Leisingera sp. NJS204: one gene and its partner. The protein of the gene in region 1 interacts with the protein of each later gene in a pairwise test. Links are inferred from orthologs where the notes say so. Each region holds a gene or a part of one and is shown on either strand. Other genes may lie near its edges.

Region 1 (16,549 bases):
CGGATCGGCATGCTGGGGCGTTGCAGGCCGAGCTGGTGGTGCAGGGTTCCCAACTCGGATTTGCGGGCCACGCCGTCGCGGGCTGGCAGTCCATGCCGGATGCGGTGAAGGACTTGCTCTGCCGCCATCTCGGTAGCGCGATCGTCGAGGGCGCGGAACTTGGTGATCGCGTCCTCGTGTGACCAATGGGAAAAGCCCCGCAGCACGGGTTCTGCGTCCATGGCTTGCGGCAGCCACCACTGAGCGTAGGCCGTGGTGAACGCTTCTTCCGCCGGGCCAGCCATAGTTCGGGCTTCAACAGCTTCGACCAGGGAGGTCATTCCCGCCCCGCAGGCTTGATTGCGCACGTTCATCCAGCGCGTCCAATCCTCCAAGGCTTCGCGGTTTTGTAGCGTCTGATCAAGGAGCTGGGCGAGGTCATTGAGGGAATGCTGTGTCGGGTCGGTTCCTGCAGTGTCCCGGAACGCATTCGCCTGCGTTGCCCAGCTTTGAAAAAGCACGCGGAAACGATCCAGGGCTGCCCGCAAGTCGCCAGCCTCGCGGCGGGCCAGTGCGGCTTTGGCCTTCGTCCATCGCGAGTGATCCGAGACCTGCGGTGTCAGCGGGTCAGTCACCGCACGAAACTGCTGCGCCTCTCCGATGAGCTGCGTCAATCGGATGGCGTCCGTTGCAGCCTTGTCGAAAGCAGGACAGCCGGACAGTGCAATGGTGTCGATATCGCCGTTGATCCGACGCAAGGTATCCAAGGCGGTAATGTCCGTTGCCGGATCGGCCTTTCCGTCCGTGGCATAGGTCTGAAGCAGCTTCCGCACGGCAGACTTGGCGAAGATCGAGAATGGCCAGATTTTTGTCTGGGCACGCCGCCAGTCGGCGTCCATCTGATCGAGCGGTATCGAGCCAAGCCGATCCAGAGGATAGCTTGCCGACAGCGCCCCGGTCGTGTCCCGATGCGCGTCCAGCAGTGGGCCAAGTCGTTCGCTCTCCTGCTCCGCTTTCGATAGGTCCGCATCCAGGCCCCAGCTGACATCGGACCCGCTTGCCGGCCATCCGGCGAGCGCCACGAGTTTTCCGAGCCGATCCCGGGTCAGCGCATCATCAGGCAACCCGCACAGTGTAGACAGAGCGGCTGCGCCCTCTGCCAGGTCGCGGGAGGCTTTGCGCAAATTCTCAGCCCGCTGTAACAGTTCCGCCTGCCAGCCAAAGGACCACTCTTCGGCACCGACCAGCGGCAAGTCGGGGCGATCCTGGACAATCTGATGGCACCGCCCGACCGCCTCGGCCAAGTTGTTCAAATGCGCATAGCTCTCGGCATCGTGGGCATCCTTGTTGTCGAAGGCCAGGCTAAAGGGCACCTCGGCGCGAGCAGCATGGCCCACGGCGTCGTAGACGCTGAACCCCTGGGTTCCCTTGCGGTGTAGCGTGGCCACGTATTGATTCAGCTGAGTGCGTGTGATCGAGAGATCGTCGGTCACGCGAATCCATTCTGCCTCGAACACCTCGCCCTGCCGGTTCCAGCTGCGCCCGAGTTGGTCAAGAACGGACTTTCGGTCCGCCTTGTTGGAATGTAGCTCCAGCACTGCATCGCCCAGCCCGTGCGCCGATAGACGGCGATGAACCACGTCCAGCGCAGCGGATTTCTCGGCAACGAAAAGCACCGTCTTGCCCACTGCAAGGCACTGCGAAATGATGTTGGCGATAGTCTGGCTTTTACCCGTACCAGGCGGGCCGATCAGGACAAAGTCGTGCCCCTCCTGTGCGGCAAGCACTGCCGACAACTGCGACGAATCCGCAGGCAATGGCGTGAAGAGATCCCGGGGCGCCACCCGTCGATCCACATCTACGGCAGATGGTAGGGTCGCTGCGCCTTCGGCAAGGAACGGCTCTGTGGGATTGTCGACGAGGTGCTGCACCAATGCACTGTTGCGTAGGCTGTCCGTCCGGTCGACCAGGTCTTTCCACATCAGGAACTTGGCAAAGGAGAAGGTGGACATGGCCAATTCTTCCACCACCTCGAACCCGGCCACGTCACGCACTTTGCGTCGCATGATTTCGAAGATCAGCGGCAGGTCGTAGCCGCTGTCATCACGCGGCAACTCACCCTCAAGTTCTGGGATGTGCAGGTCGAAGTCGCGCTTAAGGAATTCGAGCAAGGTCGCGTTCAGGCGGACATCATCCTCGTGATGCTCGATAATGAAATCGGATTGGGCCGAGCGGCGCGAAATCTTGACGGGAATCAACAGCAAAGGTGCGCGGTAGCTGCGCGTATCGGTTTCGGTCTTTTTCCAGCGCAGAAAACCTGCCGCAAGGAACAACGTATTGGTGCCGCCTTCCTGCATGTCGCTCTTGGCCTTGCGAAACAATGCCAGGAGGCGGTTGTTGGTATCCTTTCCCGTCAGCGGAACCGCCACTTGTCCCTTGGCGAAGGCATCACGCGCGACCTCTTCGAGCAGCTTCGGTTCTTCCTTGTTGAGCAGGTCACGCTGCCCAACCGGGTCTTCGTCCTTGAGTGCAAGGGCTTTGAATTTCTTGCCGTCGGCCAGTTGGTCTTCGAGGCTCGATACGTTAGGACAGATGAACGGAAGTGTCTGCTTGGTATCACGGAAATTGAGCAGGCGATTACGCAGGGAGAGGTCGAGCAGCTTGCGTTGCCAGCGGGAAATCCGATCCTGCGGCGTTTGGGGCTCTTCGTCCACCAGATCACCCGGCAGGAAATCGAAAGCCAGCGGTTTCGGCAGGGCTGGCGGCGCGGCCTCGATCTGCTCGGCGTCCTGGCTTGTCTCGGTGTTGTGGGAAGCAAGAGGCCGAATACGCGCGACGCGTGCCCGGCGAATATCGACAGCCAGCTGGAACGTGTGTTCGTTGCGCTCCGCCGTCAGATCTCGGCCCGCGCTGACCGCCTGTTCAAAGCCAATTGTCGGTCGCTTTGTCAGAAGCGTAGTTTCCATCGTGACGAACTCAAGCGCGTCAATTGCCTTGCGCACGGTCATCACGTCAGGTTCCGTCACCTGGCCGAAATCGCGCTCCGTGAGCCATACGCCCGTCCAGGCGTGGCCCTCGGAAAACAGGACCGCCGGGTTCAGGCCGGCAGCTTCGAAACACGCTGCCAGCAGCAAGGCGCTGTCCAGGCAGGTAGCCAGCCCCTCGGACTTGATGCGCGCAGGGCTGCGTACCTTCTGTCCGCGGGTCTCAAAAGAGGCCGGCGGAAAAGCATAAGTGAGCCCGAGCGCCGTTGTCGCAGACCAGATCGCTCCTGCCAACATCCACGCCCGTCCCGGGTCTTTCGACTGGTAGCCGTCAATTGCGCCACTCTGCCCGCCACGCTCCAGCAACCGACCCGCTTCCTTCAGGATCGCCGCCACCACGGCATCATTGGGCGAGACATAAGCGGCCAGCAGATGCGCCATGTCACCGATCCCGCCCCACTCATCGCGGGCCAGCATTTCGATCCGGCGCTCTTCGCGAAACAACTCGGTGTCATTGGCGGACACCTTCAAGGTCAACTGGCCAAATTCCGCTTCGTTCAGCCCGGATAGAAGCGTGTCATTCAAGGGCGTTTCGAGGTCTGACAGGTTCCTCTCTTCGCCGGGGCCGAGCCGATCCATCGTCCAAGTTTTAGGTTTGATGACGGAGGGGCTACTCTCGATGGAAATAGCGAGGTTTTCCAGCGGCGCATCTGTCCCATTGATCAAGGTAATCTTGCGCAGGATCGAAACACCGTTCTGGGCAGAGGAGAAATTGACCTTATCCGTTGTAGAGAACGCTACTCTAAGGTTCTGACCTTCCTCAACTGTAGCTCCCTGATCAATGACTTCTGACATAATGCAACCCTTGGTGAATTTGGATCGATGCTGCACACGCGCCGCTGCATGTCAATCCGTAGTGAACGAGCGCATCATGAAGATTGGACTGGGATCGGCTACTTTCCGTGATGGACCTTGCAATGGCCGCTTAGCGCCGTTCGCGGCATGCTGCACCGGCGAGAGGCTGCCAGGTGCTAACAGCCGATATGGGGCTGTTGACCTGCGGCGATGCAGAACAGAAACCTAATGCGGCGTTGCCTGAAGGTCGGCTTCCAACGTTTCACCATGTTCGGCTCGCGCCTGCGGAGAAGGTCCGATTCCCGCCCTGTTTACACGAGTACCGCGAACGACCCTTTGCCATTTCCCGAATCAAGCTTTCGCTTGTGGCCATGCAGCTGCCCCAAATCAACCTTTCCCATGACAGTTACCGGAGCAGCCTATATTTTGGGGGCAGGGAGACCCGGATGACACGTTTCGAAGTTTTGCAGGAGCAGCGCAGGCAACTGCATCTGAAGGCGGCAAAAGCCGCCTGGCAGACGATTCATTCGGAATTGGCACGCAAAGGGATCGCACATGAGCTTTTCGGATCCCTCGCTAAGGGGGACTTCCGAGAGCACTCGGACATTGACCTAATGATCCTGGGCAAGCTGTCTTGCTGGGAGCGCGCAATGGTCCGCAGGTTCGCGGAAGACACCGCGTCGAACGCCCGGGTCGAACTGGACCTGCACTTTGCGGAAGACCTCACTGAAAGGACGCTGTCGGCCCTTCTTGAGCATTGAACTTCAGGCTAGGTCGCGTTGACAACAGGAGGTCATACTGGGTTGAGCGGCAAACAATATTGGGCTCAAGGAATTGCAAATGACTGCGGAAAGCAGTCCAGTTTCGCAAGTACCCACCCAGAAAGCGAGGAAGGCGGAGCACTAGCTCCGCCTTCTCTGATTGGTGAGGTACTTTGCCGCCCAAACGGACAGTTCTACAGCGCCGTAGAAGCCTAGATCAAAAACCCGTTTTTTGTCGCAAAGACGCAGTTCCGCTGTCGGACGTCAACCGACAAAAAAGCCCCCATGCCCCCTCAGCCGCACTTCGAGTGGCCGCAGCTGCGGCAGGTCATGCAGCCTTCAACCATCTGCATGTCGAACTGGCCGCAGCTCGGGCAGGCCTTGCCGCGCGGGGCGTTCAGGTTCACCACCTGCGCCTGCGGGTCGGATTTCAGGCCCATGCCCTCACCTTCCAGAAAGCCGGTCTTGACCATATGCGTCTCGATCACGCCGCCGATTGCAGCCAGGATCGACGGGATATACTTGCCCTGAACCCAGGCGCCGCCGCGCGGGTCGAATACCGCTTTCAACTCCTCGACCACAAAGGACACATCTCCGCCGCGGCGGAACACGGCTGAAATCATCCGGGTCAGCGCCAGCGTCCAGGCATAATGCTCCATGTTCTTGGAGTTGATAAACACTTCGAACGGGCGGCGGTGGTGGTTGATGATGATGTCGTTGATGGTCAGATAGATCGCGTGCTCGCTGTCCGGCCACTTCAGCTTGTAGGTATGGCCCTCCAGCGACTGCGGGCGGTCCAGCGGCTCGGACATGTAGACCACTTCGGCACTATCGCTCTCATGCGGTGCCTGGGCGGTCTCGCCCGGCGCGGTGTCGGCGCTTTCGCTGACCGACAGAACCGAGCCGGTCACGTCATTCGGACGGTAGGTGGTGCAGCCTTTGCAGCCCTGATCCCAGGCCTGCATGTAAACGTCCTTGAAGTCATCAAAGGAGATGTCTTCCGGGCAATTGATGGTCTTAGAGATCGACGAGTCGATCCATTTCTGCGCCGCTGCTTGCATCTTGACATGGGCCGCGGGCGGCAGGGTCTGGGCGTTGACGAAGTAACCGGGCAGCTTGGCATCGGCGCCGAATTTCTCGCGGTACATCTGCACTGCGTAATCGACCACTTCCTCTTCGGTGCGCGACCCGTCCTTCTGCAGCACCTTGCGGGTGTATGCATAGGCAAACACCGGCTCGATGCCTGAGGATACGTTGCCTGCATAAAGCGAAATGGTGCCGGTCGGCGCGATCGAGGTCAGCAGCGCGTTGCGGATGCCGTGCTCGCGGATTGCGTCGCGCACATCGTCATCCATGTTCAGCATGTTGCCGGAGTTCAGATAGGCCTCGGCGTCGAACAGCGGGAAGGCGCCCTTTTCCTTGGCCAGATCCACCGACGCCAGATAGGCGGCGCGGGCTATGCTATGCAGCCATTCGTCGGTCTGACGCGCCGCTTCGTCGGAGCCGTACTCCAGACCAAGCATCAAGAGCGCATCAGCCAGACCCGTGACCCCCAGGCCGATCCGGCGCTTGTTCTTGGCTTCCTGCGCCTGTGCCTCCAGCGGGAATTTGGAGACATCGACCACGTTGTCCATCATCCGCACCGCGGTCGCGACCAGCTCCTGCATCGCCTCCTGGTCCAGATGCGCGTCTTTCTCAAACGGGCTGGCCACCAGCCGCGCCATGTTGACCGAACCCAAAAGGCACGCACCATAGGGCGGCAGCGGCTGCTCGCCGCAGGGGTTGGTGGCGCAGATGTTTTCGATATAGGAGAGGTTGTTGGCCTTGTTGATCCGGTCGATGAAGATAACGCCGGGTTCGGCATAATCATAGGTCGCCTGCATGATCTTGTTCCACAGATCGCGCGCCTGCACGGTGTGATAGACCTTGCCGTCAAACACCAGTTCCCAGGACCCGTCGGCCTTGACCGCGTCCATGAAAGCATCGGTGATCAGCACCGACATGTTGAACATGCGCAGGCGGGCAGAATCGGATTTGGCAGTGATGAAAGCCTCAACATCCGGGTGGTCGCAACGCATGGTGGCCATCATCGCACCGCGGCGCGAGCCCGCCGACATGATGGTGCGGCACATTGCATCCCACACATCCATGAACGACAACGGGCCGGAGGCATCCGCCGCCACGCCTTTCACATCCGCACCGCGCGGCCGGATGGTCGAGAAGTCATAACCGATGCCGCCGCCCTGCTGCATGGTCAGCGCTGCTTCTTTCAGCATGTCGAAAATCCCCGACATGCTGTCCGGCACGGTGCCCATCACAAAACAATTGAACAGGGTTACCTGACGCGCGGTGCCGGCGCCTGCGGTAATCCGGCCCGCGGGCAGGTATTTGAAGTCTTCCAGCGCGGCAAAGAACTTCTCCTCCCAGGCATCCGGCGCCTGCTCCGCCCGCGCCAAATCGCGCGCAATGCGCCGCCAGCTGTCCTCGACGGTGACGTCGATCGGCGTGCCATCGGCCTGCTTGAAACGGTATTTCATATCCCAGATTTGCTCGGCGATGGGGGCGGCGAAGCGGCTCATATGGCGAATCCTTTGAGTCGTGTGGCAGCACGAATGCAGCTTGAATGGCGGCTTCGATACTACAGGCAAGGCGGATTTCTCAACGCTGAAAACGTACATCGTTGAGAATTTATTACCGAGTGTACCACAAGACCTTGCTAGCGCCAAACTCCGAACTACTATATAAAGGTGCCGCTCTGGACGACTCTGTGGGGAACCTGTGGATAAACGCGTGAACCTTGTGAAGCTTTCGGTTGGCACCGAAAGCGTTGAAAGCCTGATGGCCTGGCAGGAGATGCGCCGCCGGGAACTGCCGGAGGGCCTGCCACGCCACGTCACCCGCATGTGGCCCAAGCGCGAGGCGGAGATCCTCAATGGCGGCTCGATCTATTGGGTGATCAAGGGGCTGATCCAATGCCGCCAGCGCGTGCTGCGAATGGATGAGGTGACCGGCGAAGACGGCATCCGCCGCTGCGCCATCATTCTGGAACCGGAATTGCACCGCACCCACACTGCACCGAAACGCCCGTTCCAGGGCTGGCGCTATCTGAAGACTGAAGACTCACCCGCCGACCTGCCTGCCGGCAAAAGCCAAGAAGAGCCGCTGCCGCTGGAACTCTCGCAGGCACTGGCGGAAATCGGAGTGATCTGAGGCTTTCCGCCCCCCCCGCGGCGTGCCTCGCCAGCGCCGGGCGTCAGCCCGGCGCCCGGCCCAACCGGAACGGCGGCATCCTGGATGCCGCTGCGCCGGGCGGGAGAACACTGGCTCAGGGACCGCTTTGGGTTCAAAAAAGAGGATCTCCCGCCGCCATTGCAGGCATCAAAGATGCCCGAATGGCGGCGGGCGCAGCCCGCGCTAGCGCGCGGGCGGTCCCGCCTGCTTTCGGCCTTCCAGCAGGTCCAGCAGCGTATTCAGAGCCGCCTTCTCATCCAGCCCGTATTTCGCCACCCGGCTGCGCCACAGCGTCGCCTGGGACTTCAGCACCAGCCCGTCCGCCAGCAGCTTCAGATGGTTGGCCCGCAGCGTTTCGCCGGTCGAGGTAATGTCGGCCACCATCTCGGCGGTCTCGTTCTTCACCGTGCCCTCAGTCGCGCCCTGGCTGTCCACCAGCTGGTAATCCGCCACCCCGGCATCGGTCAGGAATTCCCGCACCAGCCGGTGGTATTTGGTGGCAATCCGCAACCGGTGCCCATGCGCGGAGCGAAAGGCAGACGCCACCGCATCCAGGTCATCCAGCGTGTCCACATCAATCCAGAACTGCGGCACCGCCAGGATCAGGTCGGCATGGCCAAAACCCATTTCGGCCAGGCTCTCTAGCTGCTGCTCGAACCGCGGCAGCTTCTCCTGCACCAGATCGGTGCCGGTGACGCCCAGATGGATCCGCCCCGCCGCCAGCTCGCGCGGGATTTCCCCCGCCGACAGCAGCACCAGCTCCATGTTCGCAACACCCTCGACCGCGCCGGCATATTCCCGGTCGGACCCGGTGCGCGCCAACGTCACGCCGCGCTTGGCGAACCAGTCGAATGTCTTCTCCATCAGCCGCCCCTTGGACGGCACCCCCAGCTTCAAACTCATGCGCGCACCTCCTCAAGCTGCAGCATCAGGTCCGGGCGCAGCACACCGCCGACCGCCGGGATTTCCTTGCCCCCGCCCAGCCGCCGGGTCAGCGCATCATAGCGCCCGCCGCTGGCGATCGGCGGCAAATCAGGCCGCGCCTCGGCGTAAAAGCCGAACACAAACCCGTCGTAATACTCCATCGAGGTGCGCCCGTAAGAGGCCTCGAAATCGAGGGTCTCCACATCCACTCCGCGCGCTTTCATCGCCGCGGTGCGTTCATCCAGGCGGTCCAGCGCCAGATTGATCTGCGGCAGGTCCACGGCGATGTCGCGCATCTGCTCTACCGCGTAGGGAACCGTTTCGCGTACCGCCATCAGCGCTTCCAGCGCCAGCAGCTCATTCTCGGCAATCGGCGGTGCCTTGGCATCTTCGCGCAGCGCTTCAACCCGCGCCTGCACCTCTGCCGCGCGGCGTTTGCCAAGCTCCACCGCCGACCCGGTCAGATCGCCCTCGGTCTCCAGCAGCTTCTTGCGGTTCTCCGGAACCGATGCCCGGCCCGCGAACCGGTCCAGCAACGCCCGGAACCGGCGCGGCCGCCAGATATGGCGCATCAGCGCCGCCTTGCGCTTCTCACTGGTTTTCAGCCCTTGCACGGCGGCCATCAGAATGCCGATATCGCCGGTTGCCGCCCGCAAAGGCAGCCCGCGCACCTGCAGCGCAAACAGCGCAAACACCTCCGCATCCGCTGCCGCCGCATCGTTGCGCTCAAACACCTCATAGCCGACTTGCAGGTATTCGTTGGGCCGGTCAGGGTCGATCTCCTGCCGCCGGAACACCTCGCCTGAATAGGTGTAACGCGCAGGCTCCGCCCCGTGGCGCATATGCGCCTCCACCACCGGCACAGTGAAATCCGGGCGCAGCATCTGCTCGCCGTGCAGCGCATCTGAGGTCACATAGGCGCGCGCCCGGATGTCCTCGCCGTAAAGATCCAGCAACGTGCCGGCCGGCTGCAGCAGCGGCGTGTCCACCACCTGCGCGCCTGCGGCCTCAAAGCGGACCCGCAGCATCGCAGCGCGGGCCTGAATTTGCGATTGAGCCGCCATGATCAGTCCTGCCCGTCCAGAATTTCCCGCACCTTGGCGGCCAGTTCCTTGCGCGGCACTTCAAACTGGCTCGGACGTTCCTTCCACTCTTCCAGGGTCGCACTCTCAGCGATCCTGGCACCCAGGATCAGGTCCTTGATCTGCACCACGCCATTGGCTTTTTCATCGCCGCCTTCGATCACGGCCACGGGCGAATTCCGCTTATCCGCATATTTCAACTGGTTGCCGAAATTCTTGGGATTGCCCAGGTAAACCTCCGCCCGGATGCCCGCATTGCGCAGCTCTGCCACCATCGCCTGGTAATCCGCCATCCGGTCACGGTCCATTACGGTGACCACAACGGGGCCGGCAGCCTCTGCCGAAAGCCGCCCCTTAGCATGCAGCGCCGCCAGCAGCCGGTCAACGCCAATGGACACACCCACTGCAGGCACTTCCTGCCCGGTAAAGCGCTTGACCAAACCATCATAGCGCCCGCCGCCCGCAACCGATCCGAACTGCCGTTTGCGGCCCTTCTCGTCAAGGATATCAAAGGTCAGCTCCGCCTCAAACACCGGCCCGGTGTAATAGCCAAGCCCGCGTACAACCGACGGGTCGATCTCGATCCGGTCCTTGCCATAGCCGCCCGCGGCCAGCAGCTCGCCGATCTGCTCCAGTTCGGCAATGCCCTCCTGACCCACCGCACTGTCGCCCACCGCAGCACGCAGATTGGCAATGGTGCCCGCCGCCTCCGCCGCCTTTGAGGTCAGAAACGCCAGTACCGGCGCGGCCTGATCATCAGACAGGCCAACCCCGTCGATGAAAGCACCCGACGCATCCAGCCGCCCCTTGGTCAGCAGCTCGCGTACGCCGGCCTCACCCACCTTGTCGAACTTGTCGATAGTGCGAAGAACGTTGTCACGTACAGCAGGGTCGTCACCGATCCCCATCACCTCCAGCACGCCGTTCAGAACCTTGCGGTTGTTCACCCGCACCAGATAGTCGCCGCGCGGAATGCCGACGGTCTCCAGCGTGTCCGACAGCATCGCGCAGATCTCGGCGTCAGCGGCCATCGAGGCGGTGCCAACAGTGTCCGCGTCACACTGATAAAACTGGCGGAAGCGGCCCGGTCCCGGCTTTTCATTGCGCCAGACCGGTCCCATCGCATAGCGGCGGTACGGCGTCGGCAGATCATTGCGGTGCTGGGCATAGACCCGCGCCAGGGGCGCCGTCAGGTCATAGCGCAGCGCCATCCAGTCACCGTTTCCATCGTCCTCGGTCTCCTGCCAGGCAAACACACCCTCATTGGGGCGGTCCACATCGGGCAGGAACTTGCCCAGCGCCTCAACGGTTTCCACCGCCGCGGACTCCAGCGCCTCGAACCCGTAATGATGATACACACCCGCAATGGCCCGCAGCATCTCGCTGCGCTGGGTCACCTCCGCACCGAAATAGTCGCGGAACCCCTTGGGCGTTTGTGCCTTGGGGCGGGGCTGTTTCTTCACTTTGGCCATGTTCGGCCTCCTCACGGGTAGCGGTTTCACTTGCCCGGCGGTCTAGCGGATGCCAGCCGCAACAGCAAGAAGGAGCCGGGCGCACACAGGAACGCAGGAACCCAACGGCCCTAGCGCCGCGCCGCCTTCTTCTGGCGGAAACATCCCCGCCGGAGGCCCGCTGGTTTTCCACCAGAAAACCCTCGTCAGCAACAGCCGCCCCATGGACCCAGGCAGGCAATGCCCCTATGACAGGCCAGCCGCGCACAGGAGAGCCCCATGCAGCATCTGGAAGAGCAAATCGCCCATCTGACCCGCAGCGTGGAGGAGATGAGCGACGTGATCGCCCGCCAGCAGCAGGAGATCGACACCCTGACCCGCCGCGTCGCCATGCTGATGCAGCGCGAGGCCACCCGCGAGCAGGACAGCACCGGCGGCGCAGTCTTTGGCGACGAACGCCCGCCGCACTACTGAGAAAATCCCGTCATGACGGACCTGCGGCAGCCCGTGGGCTGGCGCCTCAACAGGTGTTCGGAGCAGTTTATCCCGGCCAAACCCGTACGACTTCTCCGGCGGAGCACCCGGCCTTGCCATTGCGCCAGCCCGCCCGACGGGCTGCCGCAGGCCCGGGGCGCTCCGCGCCGTTGTTCCGGGCAAAAGTTTCTAAGACTACCGGAGACATCCTCAAAGACGGTTCACTTAGCGTACACATCAGACTTGTTCTTTTGCTCTACGGACAAAGCAATTTTTTCAAGTGCAGACACCATTCTCATTTCCGGAGACTTATCCGCTCCAAGCTTTGCCATCTCTCGTATGTCGAGCACAAAATTGCTACGATATTCCCCTCCTGCTAAATCTTCATACACTAATGAAACAGCAAAAGGAGGCAGAGGTTTTTCCCCTAACAGCCGCCACCCCACCCCTAAACTGAATTTCACCGACTTGTTATGCGGGATGACCGTGAAAATGTGATGCTTATCAAAGATGTTAACAAATAAATCACGTTTCAGCAGATTGTCGGCCGGCTCTTCAATGTCCAGTGCAACGTTAAGTGCCGCGCCCGCGCCAACATTTGAAACGTTGAAGGTAATCACTTCGCGAGCATCTTCTCGCTGACCAAAGTGTGCGATGAGAACTGGATCCGTAGCCGCTTCCCGCGCTTTGCTTTGCTCAGTGAGTGCTTTCGCGGCTAGAGTTGTTGATGCCCCTGCAACCAACAAAGAAACTACAATGGGAATGACCCTTAGGCTATTTTGAGCACCAAAGCCGGAAATCTCCTGCTGCCCAAAAACAAAAAACAAGATCGCACTTAACAGACCGATAGTGAGACCCAGCGCTACTTTTCCATCGGAAAGAAAACCTCCGTGAACTTCGGTTTTATCATGCCGAACACTGTACTTTGCCATTTACATTATTCCTAAAAATTACCACCTCAAATCTCCTCCACATCCAGCACCCCGTCCAGCGACTTCAGCGCCCCTTTGATCTGCGGGTTGATCGGAAACGCCTGGCCCAGATCCATCTCCACATCGCCGGGCAGGCCCGGATCCTGCAGGTACATGTAGACCTCGCCGCGCGCGGCATTGCGGGCCGCCGCCTTGGCGTCCTCCAGCACTTGCGCCACGGTGCCAACCGCCGCGGCATCACTCAGGTAAACCCGCAAAGAACTGCGCCCGGCATCGGCAATCGCGCTGTCCACCGGACCAACCGAGCGCACCAGCAGTTTCAGCTGATCGCTCTCCATCGTCGCCTCGGCGGTGATCACAACCTTGGCGCCGGTCTCCAGGAACTCGCGGGATTTCTCCAGCACTTCGGAAAACAGTGTCACCTCAAAGGCACCGGAAGGATCCGATAGCTGGGCAAAGGCAAAGCGGTTGCCGCGGGCGGATTTCCTCTCCTGCCGCCCGGCCACCACGCCCGCCATCTTGGCCATGAACGGGCCGCGCTCGGCCTTCGCCGTCACTTCGTCCAGCGTCATCACATCCTTGCGCTTCAACGCGGGCATGTAGTCGTCCAGCGGATGGCCTGACAGGTAGAACCCGATCGCCTTGAATTCCTCGCTCAGCCGCTCGGCCGGCAGCCAGTCCGGTACGCTCGGCAGGCGTGGTTCGGGCAGATCCTCGCCCGCCTCGCCGAACAGCGACACCTGGCTGGAATTGCGCTGGTCATGCACCGCGGCAGAGTAATCCACCAACGGGCCGAGGCTTTCGAACACCCGGCGGCGGTTGGGGTCGAGCTGGTCAAACGCCCCTGCCCGCGCCAGCATCTCCAAGGGCCGCTTGCCGACGCGCTTCAAATTCACCCGGCGGGCAAAATCGAACAGGTTCACAAAAACCCGATCATACCCGCTCTCATTGCGCGCCTCGGTGACCAGCCGCATCACGTCAACACCAACGTTCTTCAGCGCGCCCAGCGCATAGACCAACTCGCCCTTGACCACATTAAACGTCGCCATCGACCGGTTCACGCAGGGCGGCACGTATTTCAGCCCCAGCCCTTTCTTCACCTCTTCAAAGTAGATCGCCAGCTTGTCGGTCAGATGGATATCGCAGTTCATGACGCCGCCCATGAACTCCACCGGGTGGTTCGCCTTCAGCCAGCCGGTCTGATAGCTGACCACCGCATAAGCCGCCGCGTGCGACTTGTTGAAGCCGTAGTTGGCGAATTTCTCCAGCAGGTCGAAGACTTCCGAGGCCTTCTTGGCAGGCACGCCATTCTCCGCCGCGCCCTTTTCAAACTTCGGGCGTTCGGCGTCCATCGCCTCCTTGATTTTCTTACCCATCGCCCGGCGCAGCAGGTCGGCGCCGCCCAGGCTGTAGCCGGCCATCACCTGGGCAATCTGCATCACCTGTTCCTGATAGACGATGATGCCTTGGGTTTCCTCCAGGATATGATCGATCAGCGGATGCACCGATTGGATCTTCTTCAGCCCGTTCTTCACCTCGCAATAGGTCGGGATGTTCTCCATCGGGCCGGGCCGGTACAGCGCCACCAGCGCCACGATGTCCTCGATGCAGGTCGGCTTCATGCGCTTCAGCGCATCCATCATGCCGGTGGATTCCACCTGGAACACCGCCACCGTCTTGGCCCGCGAATAAAGTTCGTATGTAACCTTGTCGTCCAGCGGAATGGCGTTGATTTCATTCACCGCGCCTTCGGGCGGATCGTACAATTGCGTGCCGTCCTCGCCGGTATGCAGATCGCGGCCAGACTGTTTGATCAGGTCCACCGCATTCTGAATGACGGTCAGGGTTTTCAGGCCAAGGAAGTCGAACTTCACCAGCCCGGCCTGCTCCACCCATTTCATGTTGAACTGGGTGGCCGGCATGTCGGACCGCGGGTCCTGATAGAGCGGCACCAGCGCATCCAGCGGCCGGTCGCCGATCACCACCCCCGCCGCGTGGGTCGAGGCATTGCGCAGCAGCCCCTCGACCTGCTGGCCATAGGTCAGCAACCGGTCCACCACCGGCTCATTGCGCGCCTCTTCCTTCAGCCGCGGTTCATCCACCAGCGCCTTTTCGATAGAAACCGGTTTCACCCCTTCCACCGGGATCATCTTGGACAGCCGGTCCACCTGGCCGTAGGGCATCTGCAGGACCCGTCCGATGTCGCGCACCGCCGCCTTGGACAGAAGCGCACCGAATGTGATGATCTGCCCGACTTTGTCGCGGCCGTACTTCTGCTGCACATAGCGGATCACCTCTTCGCGGCGGTCCATGCAAAAGTCGATGTCGAAGTCGGGCATCGATACCCGCTCCGGGTTCAAGAACCGCTCAAACAGCAGCGAATAGCGCAGCGGGTCAAGGTCGGTAATGGTCAGCGCATAAGCCACCAACGATCCCGCGCCCGAGCCCCGCCCCGGCCCCACCGGAATGCCCTGATCCTTGCCCCATTGAATAAAATCCGCAACGATCAGGAAATAGCCGGGGAATCCCATGCCCTCAATGATGCCCAGCTCAAAATCCAGCCGTGCCTGGTACTCCTCCAAACTCACCGCGTGCGGGATCACCGCCAGGCGTTTCTGCAGGCCCTCATTGGCGATGCGGCGCAGTTCTGAAACCTCATCATCAGCGAATTTGGGCAGGATCGGATCCCGCAAATAGGCCTTGAACGCGCAGCGTTTGGCGATCTCCACCGTGTTTTCAACCGCCTCGGGCAGGTCGGCAAACAGCGCCACCATTTCTTCCTGGCTTTTGAAGTAATGCTGCGCGGTCAGCCGGCGGCGCGGCTCGGACTGGTCGACATAGGCACCCTCAGCGATGCAGATCATCGCATCATGGGCCTCGTACATTTCGGTGTTCGGGAAATAGACGTCATTAGTCGCGACCAGCGGCAGTTCCATCGCATAGGCCATCTCCACGTGGCCGCGTTCGGTCTGCTTTTCCGCCTCCGGCTGGCCGTGCTCGCCGGGGTGGCGCTGCAGTTCCACATACAGCCGATCCGGAAAAATCCGCTTCAGCTGCTGCATCAGCACCTCTGCCGCCGGCCGCTGTCCCTGCTGCAGCAACAGCCCCACCGGCCCGTCCGGCCCGCCGCTCAGGCAGATCAGCCCCGCGCTGTTGGCCTCCAGATCCTCCAATGTGACCTGCGGCAGCTGTCCGCCATTGTCCACATACAGACAGGACGACAGCCGCATCAGGCCCTCATACCCTTCTTCGCTCTGCGCCAGCAGCACCAGGGGCGCGGGCAGCTTGGGCTTGCCGCCCGGCTCCGCCTGCTGAAAGGTCAGATCGACCTGGCAGCCCAGGATCGGCTGGATGCCTGCACCGGACAGCGTCACAGAAAATTCCAGCGCCGAGAACATGGCATTGGTATCGGTCACAGCAATCGCCGGCATCCCGTGTTTTTTGCACAGGTCCGGCAGCTTTTTCAGCCGCAGCGCGCCTTCCAGCAGGGAATACTCGGTATGGCTGCGCAGGTGAATGAATCGGGGAGAGCTTGTCATACCGCCACGCTATCTTATTGCCGCAGCACGGTGAAAGAGCGAACTGCAAAGCCTGCTTCCCGGATTAGCGAAAGGATTACCCGCCATTTTCAGGATTAATTTGAAGCTGTTTCGCCCCGCAAAGAGAGACCCGCCCTAAACATACAGCTAAAAGGCATAAAAAATAACAGCATAGCCGCCGCATTTGGAATTTAATTGCGCCGCGGAATACTGCAGCGCAGCAGCGGTTTTCCTTGCTTTGCCAAGGGGCTGCTCCCTAGGCTGGTATCAGCAAGCAACACACAGCCCGCCTTTCCTTCTACGCCGCATCGAAGGGAGGCATACCGGGTCAACAGGG
Region 2 (15,499 bases), 3.0 Mb from region 1 along the record:
ATCATAGAATTCCGAACCACGCGACAGGATAACCTGTGCTTCGGCCAAACTAACCAACGCTGAAAGCATAGCATCCCGGTGTCGGGCGCGAGTCGCAATTCCGGCCTGAGTTGAGCGCTCTTTAAGAACCGATGAAATGTGTTCGACAAGCCTGTCGATACCCTGACCAGACCTGCCTGAGATCGCATCTGCCGCGTTTTCGCGGAGGTCAGCCTTTGGGAGAAGACGGATATCACCATTCTCCATCTCGACGTCTAAAATGTCATCATCTTCCGCCAAAAATACGCGCATATCCGCATCTTCCGCGCGTTTCCGCGCTAATGCGATGCCAATACCCTCAACGTGATCGTCGGTATCCCGCAAACCTGCAGTGTCCAGTAAAGTGACTGGTAAGCCGGCCAGATCCATACGCACTTCGATAATATCGCGGGTGGTTCCGGCAAACTCAGACGTGATCGCCGCCTCGCGGCCGGCCAACGCATTCAACAGTGTGGATTTTCCGACATTGGGTGCGCCGATAATGGCCACTTCGAACCCGCTGCGGATTCGCTCTGCAATTTTCACCCCATCTGTCTCTCTTTCGAGGCCGGCCTGAACATTAGACAGCAGCGCAGAGACTTCCGGCGTTACATCAACCGGCACTTCTTCGTCAGCGAAATCAATAGTTACCTCGATCAAGGAAGCCGCGCGAATCAGACTGCTGCGCCAGGTTTCAGCCAATTTTCCAAGCCCGCCGGCAAGAACAACCTGTGCCTGCTTGCGCTGTGCCTCGGTTTCCGCGTCAATCAGATCCGCGAGCCCCTCAACCTGAGCCAAGTCCAGGTTACCGTTTTCCAAAGCGCGCCGGGTGAATTCGCCCGGATCAGCCATCCGCAAACCAGTAAAGCGGCCTAGGTTTTCCAGCACCGCTGATACAACAGCTGTACTTCCATGCACTTGAAACTCAACAGTATTTTCCCCAGTGAAACTCTTGGGAGCCGTAAAGCTAAGCACCAAAGCTTCATCCAAGCGCTCACCTGAGTCGTCGTGTAAAACACGCAGGCTTTTGTCCCGCGCCGGCAAAACGCCTCCGCAAAGCTGCGCGCCGGCTTCATGCGCCAAAGGACCTGAGATGCGTATTACCGCGACTCCGGCCTTCCCTTGTGCGGAGGCCAGCGCAAAGATCGTGTCCATGGGATGGCCCTTTTTTACTCGCCCGCCCCGATCAGGTGTTCATCGAGTCGAAGAACTCGGTGTTCGACTTTGTCTGCTTCAGCTTGGACAGCAGGAACTCAATCGCATCTGTGGTTCCCATCGGGTTCAGAATGCGGCGCAGCACAAAGGTTTTGGCCAAATCGATCTTGTCGACCAAAAGCTCCTCTTTCCGGGTACCGGACTTGAGGATGTCGATGGCAGGGAACACCCGCTTATCCGCAATCTTACGGTCCAGAACGATTTCCGAGTTACCGGTGCCTTTGAATTCTTCGAAAATCACTTCGTCCATACGCGAGCCGGTATCGATCAGCGCGGTGGCGATGATGGTCAGCGAGCCACCCTCTTCGATGTTCCGGGCAGCGCCAAAGAACCGCTTGGGCCGCTGCAGGGCGTTTGCATCAACACCACCGGTCAGAACCTTGCCTGACGAAGGCACAACAGTGTTAAAGGCCCTACCAAGTCTTGTGATTGAATCCAGAAGGATAACAACATCTCGTTTGTGCTCTACAAGACGTTTGGCTTTTTCGATAACCATTTCGGACACCGCTACATGGCGTGTGGCAGGTTCATCAAAGGTGGAAGACACTACTTCGCCCTTCACCGAACGCTGCATGTCCGTCACCTCTTCCGGGCGCTCGTCGATCAGCAATACGATCAGATAACACTCAGGATGGTTCTTCTCGATCGAATGCGCGATGTTCTGCAGGATCACCGTTTTACCGGTCCGCGGCGGCGCCACGATCAGCGACCGCTGGCCTTTGCCGATCGGTGCCACCAGGTCGATCACCCGCGCCGAGCGATCCTTGATGGTGGGATCCTCGACTTCCATCTTCAGCCGTTCATCCGGATACAGCGGCGTGAGGTTGTCAAAGGCGATTTTGTGGCGTGCCTTCTCAGGCTCTTGAAAGTTGATCGAGGTAACGTTGGTCAGCGCGAAGTAGCGCTCTGTCTCCAGCGGCGCCTTGATTTGGCCGTCAACAGTGTCGCCGGTACGAAGAGAGTATTGGCGGATCATGTCGGGTGACACGTAAATGTCGTCCGGTCCCGGCAAATAGTTAGCCTCAGGCGACCGCAGGAAACCAAAACCGTCCTGCAACACTTCGAGCACGCCGTCACCGCTTATATCCCAGCCCTCATCCGCGCGTTCACGCAGGATCTGGAACATCATCTCGCCCTTGCGCATTGTCGAGGCGTTTTCGATCTCCAGCTCCTCAGCCATAGCCAGCAGAGACTTGGGGCTTTTTGCCTTGAGATCAGACAGATTCAGGGATTGCACGGTCATATAGATACGGCCTCTACTCCCCCGCTTACTCAGGGGTTGGTCACACGACAGGATTGGAAAACACGGTGGCCCGGACGGGCCCGTTGAGTGCCATACATAGGGACTCGTTTCAGATGAGTCAAACGCCGGCTGCAGGCGTTCCGGGGTTGCCAGGCCCCTTGCCGCGCCTCTGCGTTAAAATTTGAAGATCACCGAGACAATAATCACCACCATCAGGACGGTTGGCACTTCGTTCATCATTCGGAACTGCCGGCCCGACAGTCTGTTTTTCCCTGCAGAAAAGTCGCGATAGCGGAACAGCAGCCAATGGTGGAACCACGTCATGGCGATCACGGACACGCCCTTGCTCCACGGCCAAACATAGCTCCAGTCAACAATCCCTGGAGTCAGCACGATAAACAGCCCTGCGGCCCAAGATACGTACATTGCAGGGCGCATGATGATCCGGAGGAGCTTCTCTTCCATTTGCAGAAAGATCGGCACTGTGTCCTGGACCTTCTCTGCCTGCTCCACGTGATACACGAACAAACGGGGGAGATAGAATAGCCCTGCCATCCAGCTGAGCACAGCCATGATGTGCAGTGATTTGGCATACGGGTAGAGCGTGAACATCAGGTCGCTCAGGTCCATGGGCAGTTCTCCCCGGTCAGATCTGATCACCCTAATAATTAAAGATATATTAGAAGGATGATGTTTTTGTAGTGTGCATGGATTCCGGTGGATAAGTGAATCCTCCTCCGCTTATCCCCAGCAGGGATAAGATTCCAGATGGGACGGGACAGGAGGCATGAAGTTTTTTTAACGCCTTAGAAATAAGGTGCATTCATGCTGTGTTCGTTCTTCGATGCTTGGGGATAACGCCGGGATGATCCGGGGAGAGCCGGCATATCCACGAAAATAAAGTTATCCTGCCCCACAAAGGACGACTCAGCGAATTGAATCCCGGAATTTGCGTCAAGCCCTGGAGTCTTTACTTAACCGCGGAAAACCATACAAAACGTCCTGAAACCGTCTGCTTCTTTCCCACGGGGTTTTCCACATGACTGCCCACATAGTGCTGGCTTCAGGTTCCGAAATCCGGGCGCAACTGCTGCGTCAGGCCGGGATAGAATTTGAAACCGATGTCCCGCGTCTGGACGAGCAGGCGATCAAGTCCGCGCTCTTGGCCGAAAAGGCACTTCCGCGCGATGTCGCCGATGCACTGGCAGAAGCCAAGGCACGCAAGATCAGCGGCAAGCGTCCCGGAAAGCTTGTGTTGGGATGTGATCAGGTTCTTGATTTCGAAGGAAGGCTTCTTTCGAAACCTGTCAGTGCCGATGAAGCGGTGGCTCAGTTGAAGGAGATGCGGGGCAAACGGCACATGTTGTTGTCTGCCGCCGTGATTTACCGCGACGGTGAGCCCATCTGGCGCCATGTCGGACAAGTCCGTCTGGTCATGCGGAAATGCACCGATGCATATCTCGAGGATTATGTCGCCCGGAACTGGCAAAGCATCCGCCATGCGGTGGGTGCATACAAGCTGGAGGAAGAAGGTGTGCGGCTGTTTGCCAGCATTGACGGCAGCTACTTTAATGTCTTGGGCTTGCCGCTGATGGAGCTTATCAGTTACTTGGGTTTGCAAGGGGTAATCGAGCAATGACAATAGCAAAAGTCCCGCTCGCCGGCGTGATCGGCTGTCCGGTTGGACACTCCAAGTCCCCGCAGCTGCACCGTCACTGGCTGAACACCTATGGTATTTCCGGCCACTATGTGCCGATGCATGTGGAACCTGATGATCTGGCCGAGACCGTCCGGCTGATGCCTAAAATGGGGTTTGTTGGTGCAAATGTCACCATTCCGCACAAAGAAGCGGTAATGGAGATTGCGGACAAGGTCACAGACCGGGCTAAATTGATCGGCGCTGCTAACACGCTGATCTTTCGCAGGGATGGAACAATCCTGGCTGACAACACTGACGGCTACGGCTTCATCACCAATCTGCATCAGGGAGCGCCGGATTGGGACCCGCAATCCGGCCCAGCAGTTCTGTTGGGTGCTGGCGGCGCCTGCCGCGCGGTTGTTGCCTCACTGCTGGAAGCCGGAGTGCCGGAGATCCTGCTGACCAACCGCACCCGCGGCCGGGCTGACCAGTTGCATTCGGACTTCGGCAACCGTGTAAGGGTGGTCGAATGGGTACAGGCCGGCAATGTGATCGAGGAGGGTGCGCTGATTGTGAACACCACCTCTTTGGGAATGGTCGGTAAACCGCGTCTGCGTGTTCCAATGGATGGATTGCAGTCGAATGCGGTTGTGACTGATCTGATCTATGCGCCGTTGAAAACCGACTTGCTGCAGACGGCTGAGGATGCTGGCTGCACTGTGGTTGACGGGCTGGGCATGCTGTTGCATCAGGCGGTGCCAGGGTTCGAACGCTGGTTCGGACACCGCCCCGATGTGGATGCCGCAACGCGGGCGGCGGCTTTAAGATGAGCTTCAGCCTCGGCCTTACCGGCTCTATCGGAATGGGCAAAAGTACCACTGCCAAGCTGTTCGCCGCCGGGGATTGTGCGGTTTGGGATGCAGATGCAGCCGTGCATCGGCTTTACAGCGCCGGAGGCGCAGCGGTTCAGGCAATGAAGACAGCTTTTCCTGATGCGATCAGGGATGACGCGGTAAACCGTGCTGTGTTGAAACGTATCATCGGGGAAAACCCTGATGCACTGAAGCATATCGAAGCTATTGTGCATCCGCTTGTCGCACAGGACCGGGCAGAGTTCCGCAAAGAAGCGCAAAACGATATCCTGGTCTTTGACATTCCACTGCTGTTTGAAACGGGTGGTGATGCAGAAATGGATGCGGTTGCTTGCGTGTTCGTGGATGCAGAGACACAAAAAGAACGGGTTCTTGCCCGCGGAACGATGACGGTTGAGCAATTCGAGCATATCCTGCAGAAGCAGATGCCGATTGAGGAAAAACGCGCCCGCGCCGATTACGTGATAGAAACGGACACGCTGGAACACGCCCAGGCGCAGGTGGCAGCAATCCTCGCAGACATCAGGAGCAAACAGGTCAATGCGTGAAATCGTTCTTGATACCGAAACCACCGGGTTTGACCCGTTCTCCGGCGACCGGATTGTTGAAATCGGTGCGGTAGAGCTGTTTAACCACATGCCCACCGGCAAGACGTACCATGAGTATATCAATCCGGAACGGATGATGCCGGCCGAGGCGTTTTCGGTTCACGGCATCGGTCCAGACCTGCTGGAGCCGCCGCAAAAGCCTCAACCCGGCGCGGTGACGCTGCGGGACAAGCCGGTTTTTGCCAAGGTTGGGCAGAGTTTCCTGGATTTCGTGCAGGACTCAAAACTGGTCATTCATAACGCCAGCTTCGACATGAAGTTCCTGAACTACGAACTGGACCGGATGGGCCTGCCAACACTGCCGATGGATCAGGCGCTCGACACGCTGGCGATAGCGCGCAAGCGGTTTCCCGGCTCGCCGGCGACGCTGGACGCGCTGTGCAGGCGCTTCAATATCGACAATGCCAACCGCACCCTGCACGGGGCACTGCTCGACTCTGAAATCCTCGCCGATGTCTATCTGGAGCTGATCGGCGGCCGCCAGCCGGATTTTGGCCTGTCTGCACAGTCGGCTTCCGGCACTGCAAAGGTGGAAGATGACTGGCGCCCTGCCCCTCGCCCCTCGGCATTGCCCCAGCGGATCACCGCAGAGGAGCTGGCAGCGCATGAGGAGTTCGTGGCAAAGCTGGGTGAAGAGGCTTTGTGGAACGTCTCCTGATCGGGGCCAGATCCGCAAATGAAAAACGCCGCTGAAACCCAGCGGCGTTTTCTATTCCGAATATCAGAAACTTTATTGGGTAGGGGCCGCTGTTGCCGCTTCGGTCTGACGGCGGGCCAGTTCGTTGCGATAGATCGCCACAAAATCAATGTTGTCCAGGTTCAGCGGCGGGAAGCCGCCGTCGCGGGTGACGTCCGACACGATGCGGCGCAGGAACGGGAAGGTCATGCGCGGGCATTCGATCAGCAGGAACGGATGCAGTTGGTCTTCCGGCACGCCGGCGATGTTGAACACGCCGACATATTCCAGTTCCAGAACAAACAGGACTTCGCCGCCTTCCTTGTTCTTGGATTCAACAGTCAGTTTGGTGACAACTTCATACTGGTTCTCGGCCGAACGTTTTTTTGCATCCAGGTTCACCTGAACGCTGACATCGGGTTGCACGTCGCCGCCGGTGCCTTTTTGCGCCATCACGTTTTCAAACGACATGTCGCGGATGAACTGACCCAGAACGTTCATCTGGACTTGCGGCTGCTGCTGGGCTTCGCCGTTTTCGGCCATCGGGATACTCCTGAAAATTTGCTTTTGACCGTGCTTAGCAGCTTGGTCCGGGTAGCTCAACGGGGGCCGTCAACCCAGCCTGACGGGGTGTTTGGACGTTCACCTTGGGTCACATCTTCATAATCTCCGTCAATGATATCATCCGGCTTGCCGGCGGTTCCAGGGTAGTTGCGGCCCTGCATGCTGCCGGGCCCCATCTGGAACTGCGCCACTGTTACTCGGGCCCGAATGTAGCGGTAAACTGCCAGCCGCACCGGCGGTATCAGCAGGGCAAAGCCAAAGGCGTCGGTAAAGAATCCAGGGGTCAGCAGCAGCGCGCCGGCGAACAGGATCATAGCCCCGTGGGCCAAAGGTTCAGCCGGATCGGACATTTTCTGAAACGACGACCGCAGCTGCCCCATCGCCATGCGGCCCTGGGTTTTCACCAGCCAGGTGCCCATCACGGCGGTCAGAACCACGATAGCCAGAGTCGGCCACAGCCCGATGGCGCCCCCGACTTGAATAAACAAAGCGATTTCAATGATGGGAACCATCAGAAAAGCCAGGAAGAGATACATGCGGGTTTCCTTGCGATCATACACCCGGGCGGTAGACTTGCCCCCGCCCGTCACCTACATAAGGTCTGACCGCTTTGGTTTCAAACAAAGCACGAACGCCTAGCATGAGGTATCCATGGAGTCGCCTGTGATTCAGCTTTTGGTTCTGGCCGGTATCGCCGTGTTTCTGATCTTGCGCTTGAAAAGCGTACTTGGGACACGCGAAGGTTTCGAAAAGCCACCGCTGCCGCAATCCGAAGCGCGGAGCCGCCGCCCCGATCTGGAAGTGATCGAAGGCGGCCCGGACCGCGACATCACCGATTATGTGGCCGAAGACAGCCCGCAAGCCCAGGCCCTGGCTGCGATGAAGCGGGTTGAGCCATCCTTTCAGGTCCAGGAATTCGTTCAGGGTGCACGCGGTGCATACGAAATGATCCTGATGGGCTTTGAGCATGGCAATCTGGACGACATCCAGCCGTTCCTGGCCGAGGATGTGTTCGAAAGCTTTGTAGACGCCGTTGCGCAGCGTGAGGATCAGGGGTTCAAGATCGAGGCTGAGTTTATCGGCGTGCGTGAAACCTCCCTGGCGGATGCCTCGCTCGACACACAAACGGGCCGCGCTGAGATCACCATGCGTTTTGTTGGTGAGATGACCTCCGTTGTCCGCGACCGCGGCGGTGATATTGTCGAAGGCGACCCCAAGGCAGTGAAGCGTCAGAAGGACACCTGGGTCTTTGCCCGCAACATGGGCGTCGATGACCCCAATTGGCAGCTGGTAGCGACGGACGCATGATTGCGGCGCTTCGGGGGGTACTTGGGGCAGCTGCAATCGCAGGTGCCGCGATGACCGCCTCCGGGGCGCAATCAGAAGCCGTGTCCAGCATCCTGGACTTTGCTCAGCTGGATGGCTGGGCAAAAGACGACCATGATCAGGCACTTCAGGTTTTTCTGGGAACCTGCAAGGACTTAAAGGATCCCGACTGGATTGCCTTGTGCAAGGCAGCGCAATCGCAGACCCCCGAGGGGGCGAGAGCGTTTTTCGAACTGTTCTTCCGCCCGGTTCTGATTGAGGATGGCAATCAGGCTCTGTTCACCGGCTATTTCGAGCCGGAACTGAACGGTTCCCGCTACCCCACAGGCCGGTTTCGCTATCCCGTCTACAAGATGCCGCCCGAGGCACGCGGCACCGGTTCGTGGCTGCCCCGGCGGGACATTCTGACCAGTGGTGTCATGGAATCCCGCGGGTTGGAGATTGCCTGGGTGGATGACCCGGTGGAGCTGTTCTTTCTGCAGATCCAGGGTTCTGGCCGGATCCGCTTGCCTGATGGCTCTATGATCAGGGTGGGCTATGGCGGAGCCAATGGCCACACTTATAAATCTATCGGCAAGGAGTTGGTGCGCCGCGGTGTCTACAACGCCCATCAGGTCAGCGCCCAGGTGATCAAATCCTGGGTCCGGCGCAACCCGTCGGACGGCAAGGAGCTGCTGTTCCACAATCCGTCTTATGTGTTCTTTCGCGAAGTGCGCAAAGTGGCTGCCTCCAAAGGGCCGCTTGGCGCTATGAACCGCTCGGTCACGCCAATGCGCACCATTGCCGCCGATCCCGCATACACCCCGCTGGGTGCGCCGGTCTGGGTGGAAAAGGACGGGCATATGCCGCTGCGACGCCTGATGGTGGCGCAGGATACCGGATCCGCAATAAAGGGCGCGCAGCGGGCTGATATTTTTGTCGGCACAGGTGATGAGGCCGGCGAGACCGCCGGAACCATGAAAGACCCTGGGCGGATGGTGGTTCTGCTGCCGATCCAGCGGGCCTATGCGATGCTGCCGGAAGACCTTTGAATGACACGGCGGAAACTGACAGGAGATGAGATCGACCTCTGGCACAAGGTCGTTAAACACGCAGAACGTATACATCCGGGCGCGCATTCCACGCCCCCTGCTCCGCCGATGCCGAAACCCAAACCGGTTAAGCACCCTGAGCCGAGATTGGATCCGTTTGAGATTGGAAGCCGCGCCAAGCCCAAACCGCTGAAACACGATCTGAAGCCTTCGATTGCCCGCAGCCTGGCCGGCAATCCGGTGCAGATGGATGAGAAATCCTTCCGCCGTATGAAGCGCGGCAAACTTAGGCCGGAAGGCAAGCTGGACCTGCACGGCATGAGGATCGACTCGGCGCACCCTGCCCTCACCCGGTTTATTCTGTCTGCCCAGGCCTCCGGAAAACGGCTGGTGCTGGTGATCACCGGCAAGGGCAAGGATCGCGATGAGCCAGGCCCGATGCCGGTCCCGCGCGGGGTGCTGCGCCACAAGGTGCCGCAATGGCTGTCGCTGCCGCCGCTGGCGCAAGCAGTGATGCAGGTCACCCCTGCCCACATCAGCCATGGCGGTGAAGGCGCCTATTACGTTTATCTCAGACGCAGCCGCTGACGCCGCTTATCTGTTGTCCGCGGGCGTGCTTTCCAGTGCAACCTTGATGGTGCTGTCCTGAATAACAATCTGACCCGGCAAAATCTTTTGCAACAGGTCCTGGTTGTGCGTGAATGTGTCTGCGGTTTCCCGCGCACCGTTCAACAGGGCAATCAGCGCCGGGGACGAGGCTGCCACAAAATGCTGCGATTCCGCTTCATCTGCAAAGGCTGTGGTGTCGATCACTTCCACCGGCAGACCGCTGACTGCGTCAATACTGTCCAGATTTCCCAGTCTTTCACGGCCATTCAGGCCGCGCAGGCGCTGTGACAGTGTCAGGACGTTATCTTTTCGTGAAACGAAAATAAGGAACGGCTGCGGCACCTGCGTGAATCTCTGCATCTGGGATTTGAACACGTCGACATCCAGATCGGGTGACATCAGGATGACACCGCCCAGGTTCTGCGCTGTCCAGCCAGGCGTTTTGATCTCCATCTGGCGCAGGGTTTCCATCGTGAGCAGCCCGCCCATGGAGTGGGCAACAACCACAATCCGTTCGACCGCGGACGCGCGCAGATTGCGCAGGAGTGCCTCCAGCCCGTCGCGGGCAAACAGCACGCTGTCGCCATCATAGGCATAGCCCAGCGGACGGCCCTTGCTTGGCCAGGAATAGATGACCGTTGCCCCGGGAACATTAATGTCGTGGGTCAACTGGGCAGCACGGAAAGCGGTCTCGGCCTGGGTGGAATTGAAACCGTGAACAAAAACCGTGACTTCGCGCTCCTGTTTGGGAAACTTTGCCAGCTCTTGCTGCAGCCGGGCGGAAAAGGCTGCCTCTGTCGCAAACGTCTTTCGTCCTGCCATGGTGAATTCAGTGGAAGGGTCCGGGTTTGCGTAGCCGAACTTCAGCGAACCGGGCTTATGATCCGGCGGGATTGAAACTGTGAGTTCAAGCAGGCTGACTCCATCGGTGCGCTCTGACCCAAAGGTGCCGTCCGGCAGCGGTTCGCGGTTTGTGGCTGCGAAAATGGTCTTGGGACTGCCCAGTTCCAACGCCTCAGGAACTGTTGGTGTAAAAGATCTGTCAGTACAGGCCGCCAGAAGGACCATGATCACACCGGAAATCAGGCGCAGCCCGTGCATAATGTTCACCTCAATCAATTGGCGGCAGGCTACTCCACCTGCCGCCAAAGTCCAGTGGCCGCAACGTTCTCTGGCAATTTAGAGCACGTAACGGCTGACATCAGCTGAGCGGCCAAGCTCGCCCAGATTTTTCTTCACAAAACTTGCGTCCACAGTGACCGCTTCGCCCGAGCGGTCCGGCGCTGTAAATGACAGCTCCTCAAAAACCCGCTCCATCACCGTGTACAGCCGCCGGGCGCCGATGTTTTCCACGGTCTGGTTTACTTCGGCGGCAATCTTGGCCAACGCGGCGATACCGTCTTCGGTAAAGGTTACCTCAACCTCTTCCGTGCCCATCAATGCAGTATACTGGAGGGTCAATGCGTTGTCGGTCTCGGTCAGGATACGCACGAAATCCGCTTCGGTCAGCGCCCGCAGGCTTACCCGGATCGGCAGACGGCCCTGCAGTTCCGGCAGCAGGTCCGAGGGTTTGGCAATATGGAACGCGCCGGAGGCAATGAACAGGATGTGGTCGGTCTTGACCGGTCCGTGTTTGGTGCTGACGGTGGTGCCTTCGATCAGCGGCAGCAGATCGCGCTGCACGCCTTCGCGGCTGACGTCGCCGCCGCGGGTCTCCTGGCGGGCGCAGACTTTGTCGATTTCGTCCAGAAAAACGATGCCGTTCTGTTCCACCGATTCCAGCGCGATGCGGGTGACGGTTTCATCGTCCAGCAGCTTGTCTGCCTCTTCGCTGATCAGCACCTCATAGCTTTCGGAAACGGTCATCTTTTTGCGGGTGGTGCGTCCGCCCATCGCCTTGCCGAACAGGTCGCCCAGGTTCAGCGCACCCATATTGCCGCCGGGCTGGCCGGGGATTTCGAACATATTGCCCATCGGGTTGGAGGTGTCTGCAACATCCAGTTCGATCACTGTGTCGTCGAGTTCGCCGGATTTCAGCTTCTTGCGGAACATTTCGCGGGTGGCTTCGCGCGCGTCTGAGCCGGCAATGGCTTCCAGCACTCTGTTCTCGGCAGCTTTCTGGGCGTTGGCTTTCACATCCTCGCGCATGAATTCGCGGGTCTGGGCGATGGCGCTGTCTGCCAGATCCCGGATGATCTGCTCCACATCGCGGCCCACATATCCGACCTCAGTGAACTTGGTCGCCTCAATCTTGATGAAGGGCGCGCGTGCCAGCTTGGCGAGACGACGGGAAATTTCAGTTTTGCCAACACCGGTTGGGCCGATCATCAGGATGTTCTTCGGGTATACCTCATCCCGCAGGTCATCAGCCAGCTGCTTGCGCCGCCAGCGGCTGCGCAGGGCCACGGCCACGGCACGTTTGGCTTCTTTCTGGCCGATGATGAAACGGTCCAGCTCAGAAACGATTTCGCGTGGGGTCAGATCAGTCATTGGTACTTCCGTTTCAGTGGGATGGCGGCAGCCGGTCAAGCGGCAGCACGCCAGACAAGAGGGAGAGCAGCGCAGCACGGATATGGCTCCAGAAAGCCCCCAGAGCGACCAGGAACACGCCGAGCGCCAGGATCGTAATGGCGGTGCCTTCACCGTTGAAAACAGTTCCTGCAAGGGTAACGCTATAGCCGATTGCGGCAATCAGGAACGAGCGCCGGTCAATGATGATTGCGATCATGGCAAACAGCAGCAGCACACCGAGCAGCAGCATGTTGGAACCTGCGGTACCGGCGTCCAGCAAGCTGAGCGCAATAGTATTCACCAGGGCCGGCGCTGCAACGACGTGCAGCCAGAAACCTTGGGCCGAGCGCCTGGTTACCCGGTGCGGATCGCTGAGATCAAAGGCCATGGCTGCAGTAAATACAGCAAATCCGACGGCCAGCGTGATCCAGGCAAACGGCCCGCTGGCCGACAGCAGGAATAGGTCGCTGATGCCGGCAGGAGTGCCTGCCTGTATCGATCCTGATAAGAGGGCGAGAACAAAGATACCCAAGGCGATCAGTGCCATGGCAAAAGGAACGCGAAAGCGCAGCCAGAAAACAGCAATGGCAACGGTTGCCAGCGCAAATGGCAGCGGCAGGCTCGAAAAATCGTTCTGCGCGATCATGAAGGGCTGGGAGTAGCCAGCAGAAAAACCGGTACCGGCGTTGCCGGCCCACAGAAGCGAGAGTGCGATCGCGGGTGCCACCATCCGGCGGCGGCGGATGAAGTATTCAGACAGCATCCAAAGCACGGCTGCACCGGCGATGGCCGAATAGACGGCCTTGTCCTGATAGCCGCCGATTGACCCGGCCAGATCAACCGCTGTGAAGGCCATCCAGCCAGAGGCCAGGATTAACAGCCCGATCACAATGAAGATTTCATTGAACCCCTTGAACAGTTCAAAGGGTTCATCGCCAGGCGCCAGATTCTCCCGTGCGCCTCTGCGGCTGTGCGCCAAAGCCAGAAGCGAGGCAGCTTGGGCCTCGGTCAGCAAGCCGGACCCTACAGCAGCCCGCAGATCAATTTGATCTATCTGGGTCATATCAGCTTTCCTGGCCTATGCTCTCAACTGTGAGGTTGCCATTGGTGTAAACGCAGATTTCAGCAGCGATGGCCATGGCATCGCGGGCCACAGCTTCGGCGGATTTGCCGCTGTCCATCATGCCGCGTGCTGCTGCCAGGGCAAAATTTCCGCCGGAGCCGATGGCAGCCACGTTGTGCTCAGGCTCCAGCACGTCGCCGGCACCGGTGATCACGAACATGTCGGCACCATCGGTGACGATCAGCATGGCCTCCAGTTTCTGCAGGTATTTATCGGTGCGCCAGTCCTTGGCCAGTTCCACGCTTGCCCGCGCCAGTTGGCCTGGAGTGGCCTCGAGCTTGGCTTCCAGCCGCTCCAGCAGGGTGAATGCATCGGCTGTTGATCCGGCAAATCCCGCCACCACGTCAAACCCGCCCGGGGACAGGCGGCGCACCTTGCGGGCTGTGCCTTTGATCACCGTCTGTCCCAGCGACACCTGGCCGTCGCCGGCGATGACAACCTGGCCATCCTTCTTCACGCCGATGATGGTGGTGCCGTGCCAGCCGGGGAATTGATCGTCTGCCATTTGTGCCTCCGCTTTATTGCCCTCTATATGGAACCATCCCACCGCCGGCACAAGAGAACGCGCAAAGTCCACTGCCCGGCAGCAGCTGCAGGGCTGTTCACTGCTATGCAGAAATTGCAATCCGGGGCTGATGAACCGGCAATTGTGAGACTCAGCTGCACATCCTAAATGGGGCTCACAACCGGCACAGGGTCGGCTGTTTCTCAGAAGGACTAGCGCTATGACTACCGCAAACATCTATGCGCCGCTCGGAGCAGTCACCGTTCTCCGCGTGGTCGACACATTGATCAACGTGAAAACTGCTCTCGTGGAATGGAACGAGAGCCGTGAAACCCGCAAGGCTTTGGCCCGGTTGTCGGACGCTCAGCTGGAAGACATCGGCATGAACCGTGCTGATATCGCCAATATCTGATATCAGATGATCAGCAGTTTTGAATGAGCCGCCCGTTATCGGGCGGCTTTGTTCATTTTTGGATGCTGGTTTTATACTTGCCAGCCTGATCCGGCAGCCAGGCCTCGATCGCAGCCGTGGCGACCACATGACGCGTTCCGGCTTCTGCATCCTCTACATCCAGCCCGCCCATCACGGCGCGCACACTGGCGCGGCCCCGCGGCAAATCCTGGGCCACCAGATCGCAATCCACTGCTTCCGGCTGCTTCACACCGATCGTCACGTCCACCCGCATTTCGCCGTGATCAATCCCGAGCTTAGCAAACAGGGTGATCGACGAATGGTGCAACGCGTCCTGCACCGCACGGCGGGCGGCCTTGGTGTAATCCTGGCCATACAGGTCATTGCCGGTGCCCATTTCCAGGATGATGCGTTTTTCGGTCATTCCGCTGCCTCCATGTCAAAGGACACAATCACGGCCGCATTGGCGATTACCGTGCAGCCGCCGTGGGGCTTTTCGATATTGAGACCACCCTTCACAACCCGGATGCTGGGCTGACCATAGGGGAAAATCCCCAGCAGCGCATCCTTGTCCACGGCTTCGGGTTTCTGAACGCCGATCTCTGCGTCGATGATCATGTCTTCTTTCTGGAAATCAAACAGTTCCGCCATGCTGACGGAGTTGTGCCACAGCGCGTCCTTGATCGCGCGGCGGGCAGCTTCGGTGTAATCTTCGCGCCTGAGCGATGTGCCCATGCCGAATTCCACCAATACCCGGGTCTTGGCCATAGTGCCTCCTGTATCTGTTCCGGGCCGGACCGTTACAGGCAATGGAGGCAATGGAAAGAGCCAGTTTACCGTCCGCAGATACACCAGCGTATGCGTGCAAAAGAAAAGGGCTGTCCCCGCGGGGACAACCCTCTGAAATCCGCAAAAAGGATCAGGCTCAGATCGAGTCTTCGATCCAGCTTTGCAGCGCAGCTTTGGGGGCGGCGCCGGCACGGTTCGAAACCACTTGGCCGTCCTTGAAGATAAACAGCGCCGGAATTCCGCGCACACCCATGGCGGCGGCGGAGTTCGGGTTGTTGTCGACATCGACCTTGGCAATTTTCACCTTGCCGCCGAATTCTGCGGCAAGTTCCTCCAAAGCGGGGCCAATCTGCTTACA

What was found.
Region 2: the proteins of dnaE (region 1) and dnaQ interact in binary tests that used the Escherichia coli proteins (3 or more experiments, as listed by UniProt). The link is inferred for Leisingera sp. NJS204 from one-to-one orthologs.

The regions. Positions count from the first base shown.
Region 1 is NZ_CP035417.1:1,066,543-1,083,091, reverse strand. What follows is about bases 12,500-16,549. They hold dnaE (DNA polymerase III subunit alpha), read right to left. Parts: upstream 16,213-16,549; coding sequence 12,700-16,212; downstream 12,500-12,699. Other genes in these bases: ETW24_RS05345 (hypothetical protein), read right to left, coding at 12,500-12,673. In the rest of the region: ETW24_RS05385 (DUF3320 domain-containing protein), read right to left, coding at 1-3,818; ETW24_RS24715 (nucleotidyltransferase domain-containing protein), read left to right, coding at 4,007-4,579; ETW24_RS05375 (adenosylcobalamin-dependent ribonucleoside-diphosphate reductase), read right to left, coding at 4,873-7,158; ETW24_RS05370 (DUF1489 family protein), read left to right, coding at 7,358-7,789; hisG (ATP phosphoribosyltransferase), read right to left, coding at 7,994-8,713; ETW24_RS05360 (ATP phosphoribosyltransferase regulatory subunit), read right to left, coding at 8,710-9,798; hisS (histidine--tRNA ligase), read right to left, coding at 9,801-11,288; ETW24_RS05350 (SlyX family protein), read left to right, coding at 11,547-11,741; more of ETW24_RS05345, read right to left, coding at 11,963-12,499. UniProt on the Escherichia coli protein: DNA polymerase III is a complex, multichain enzyme responsible for most of the replicative synthesis in bacteria. This DNA polymerase also exhibits 3' to 5' exonuclease activity. The alpha chain is the DNA polymerase catalytic subunit.
Region 2 is NZ_CP035417.1:4,105,605-4,121,103, forward strand. What follows is about bases 4,391-7,390. They hold dnaQ (DNA polymerase III subunit epsilon), read left to right. Parts: upstream 4,391-5,527; coding sequence 5,528-6,253; downstream 6,254-7,390. Other genes in these bases: ETW24_RS19975 (shikimate dehydrogenase), read left to right, coding at 4,391-4,945; coaE (dephospho-CoA kinase), read left to right, coding at 4,942-5,535; secB (protein-export chaperone SecB), read right to left, coding at 6,326-6,814; ETW24_RS19995 (FxsA family protein), read right to left, coding at 6,871-7,371. In the rest of the region: tRNA uridine-5-carboxymethylaminomethyl(34) synthesis GTPase MnmE, read right to left, coding at 1-1,173; transcription termination factor Rho, read right to left, coding at 1,205-2,476; ETW24_RS19965 (CopD family protein), read right to left, coding at 2,651-3,106; ETW24_RS19970 (Maf family protein), read left to right, coding at 3,516-4,115; more of ETW24_RS19975, read left to right, coding at 4,112-4,390; ETW24_RS20000 (Tim44/TimA family putative adaptor protein), read left to right, coding at 7,487-8,143; mltA (murein transglycosylase A), read left to right, coding at 8,140-9,192; ETW24_RS20010 (Smr/MutS family protein), read left to right, coding at 9,193-9,780; ETW24_RS20015 (alpha/beta hydrolase), read right to left, coding at 9,787-10,902; ATP-dependent protease ATPase subunit HslU, read right to left, coding at 10,981-12,291; ETW24_RS20025 (hypothetical protein), read right to left, coding at 12,305-13,375; ATP-dependent protease subunit HslV, read right to left, coding at 13,377-13,940; ETW24_RS20035 (DUF1127 domain-containing protein), read left to right, coding at 14,161-14,352; ETW24_RS20040 (Lin0512 family protein), read right to left, coding at 14,405-14,776; ETW24_RS20045 (Lin0512 family protein), read right to left, coding at 14,773-15,120; trxA (thioredoxin), read right to left, coding at 15,278-15,499. UniProt on the Escherichia coli protein: DNA polymerase III is a complex, multichain enzyme responsible for most of the replicative synthesis in bacteria. The epsilon subunit contain the editing function and is a proofreading 3'-5' exonuclease.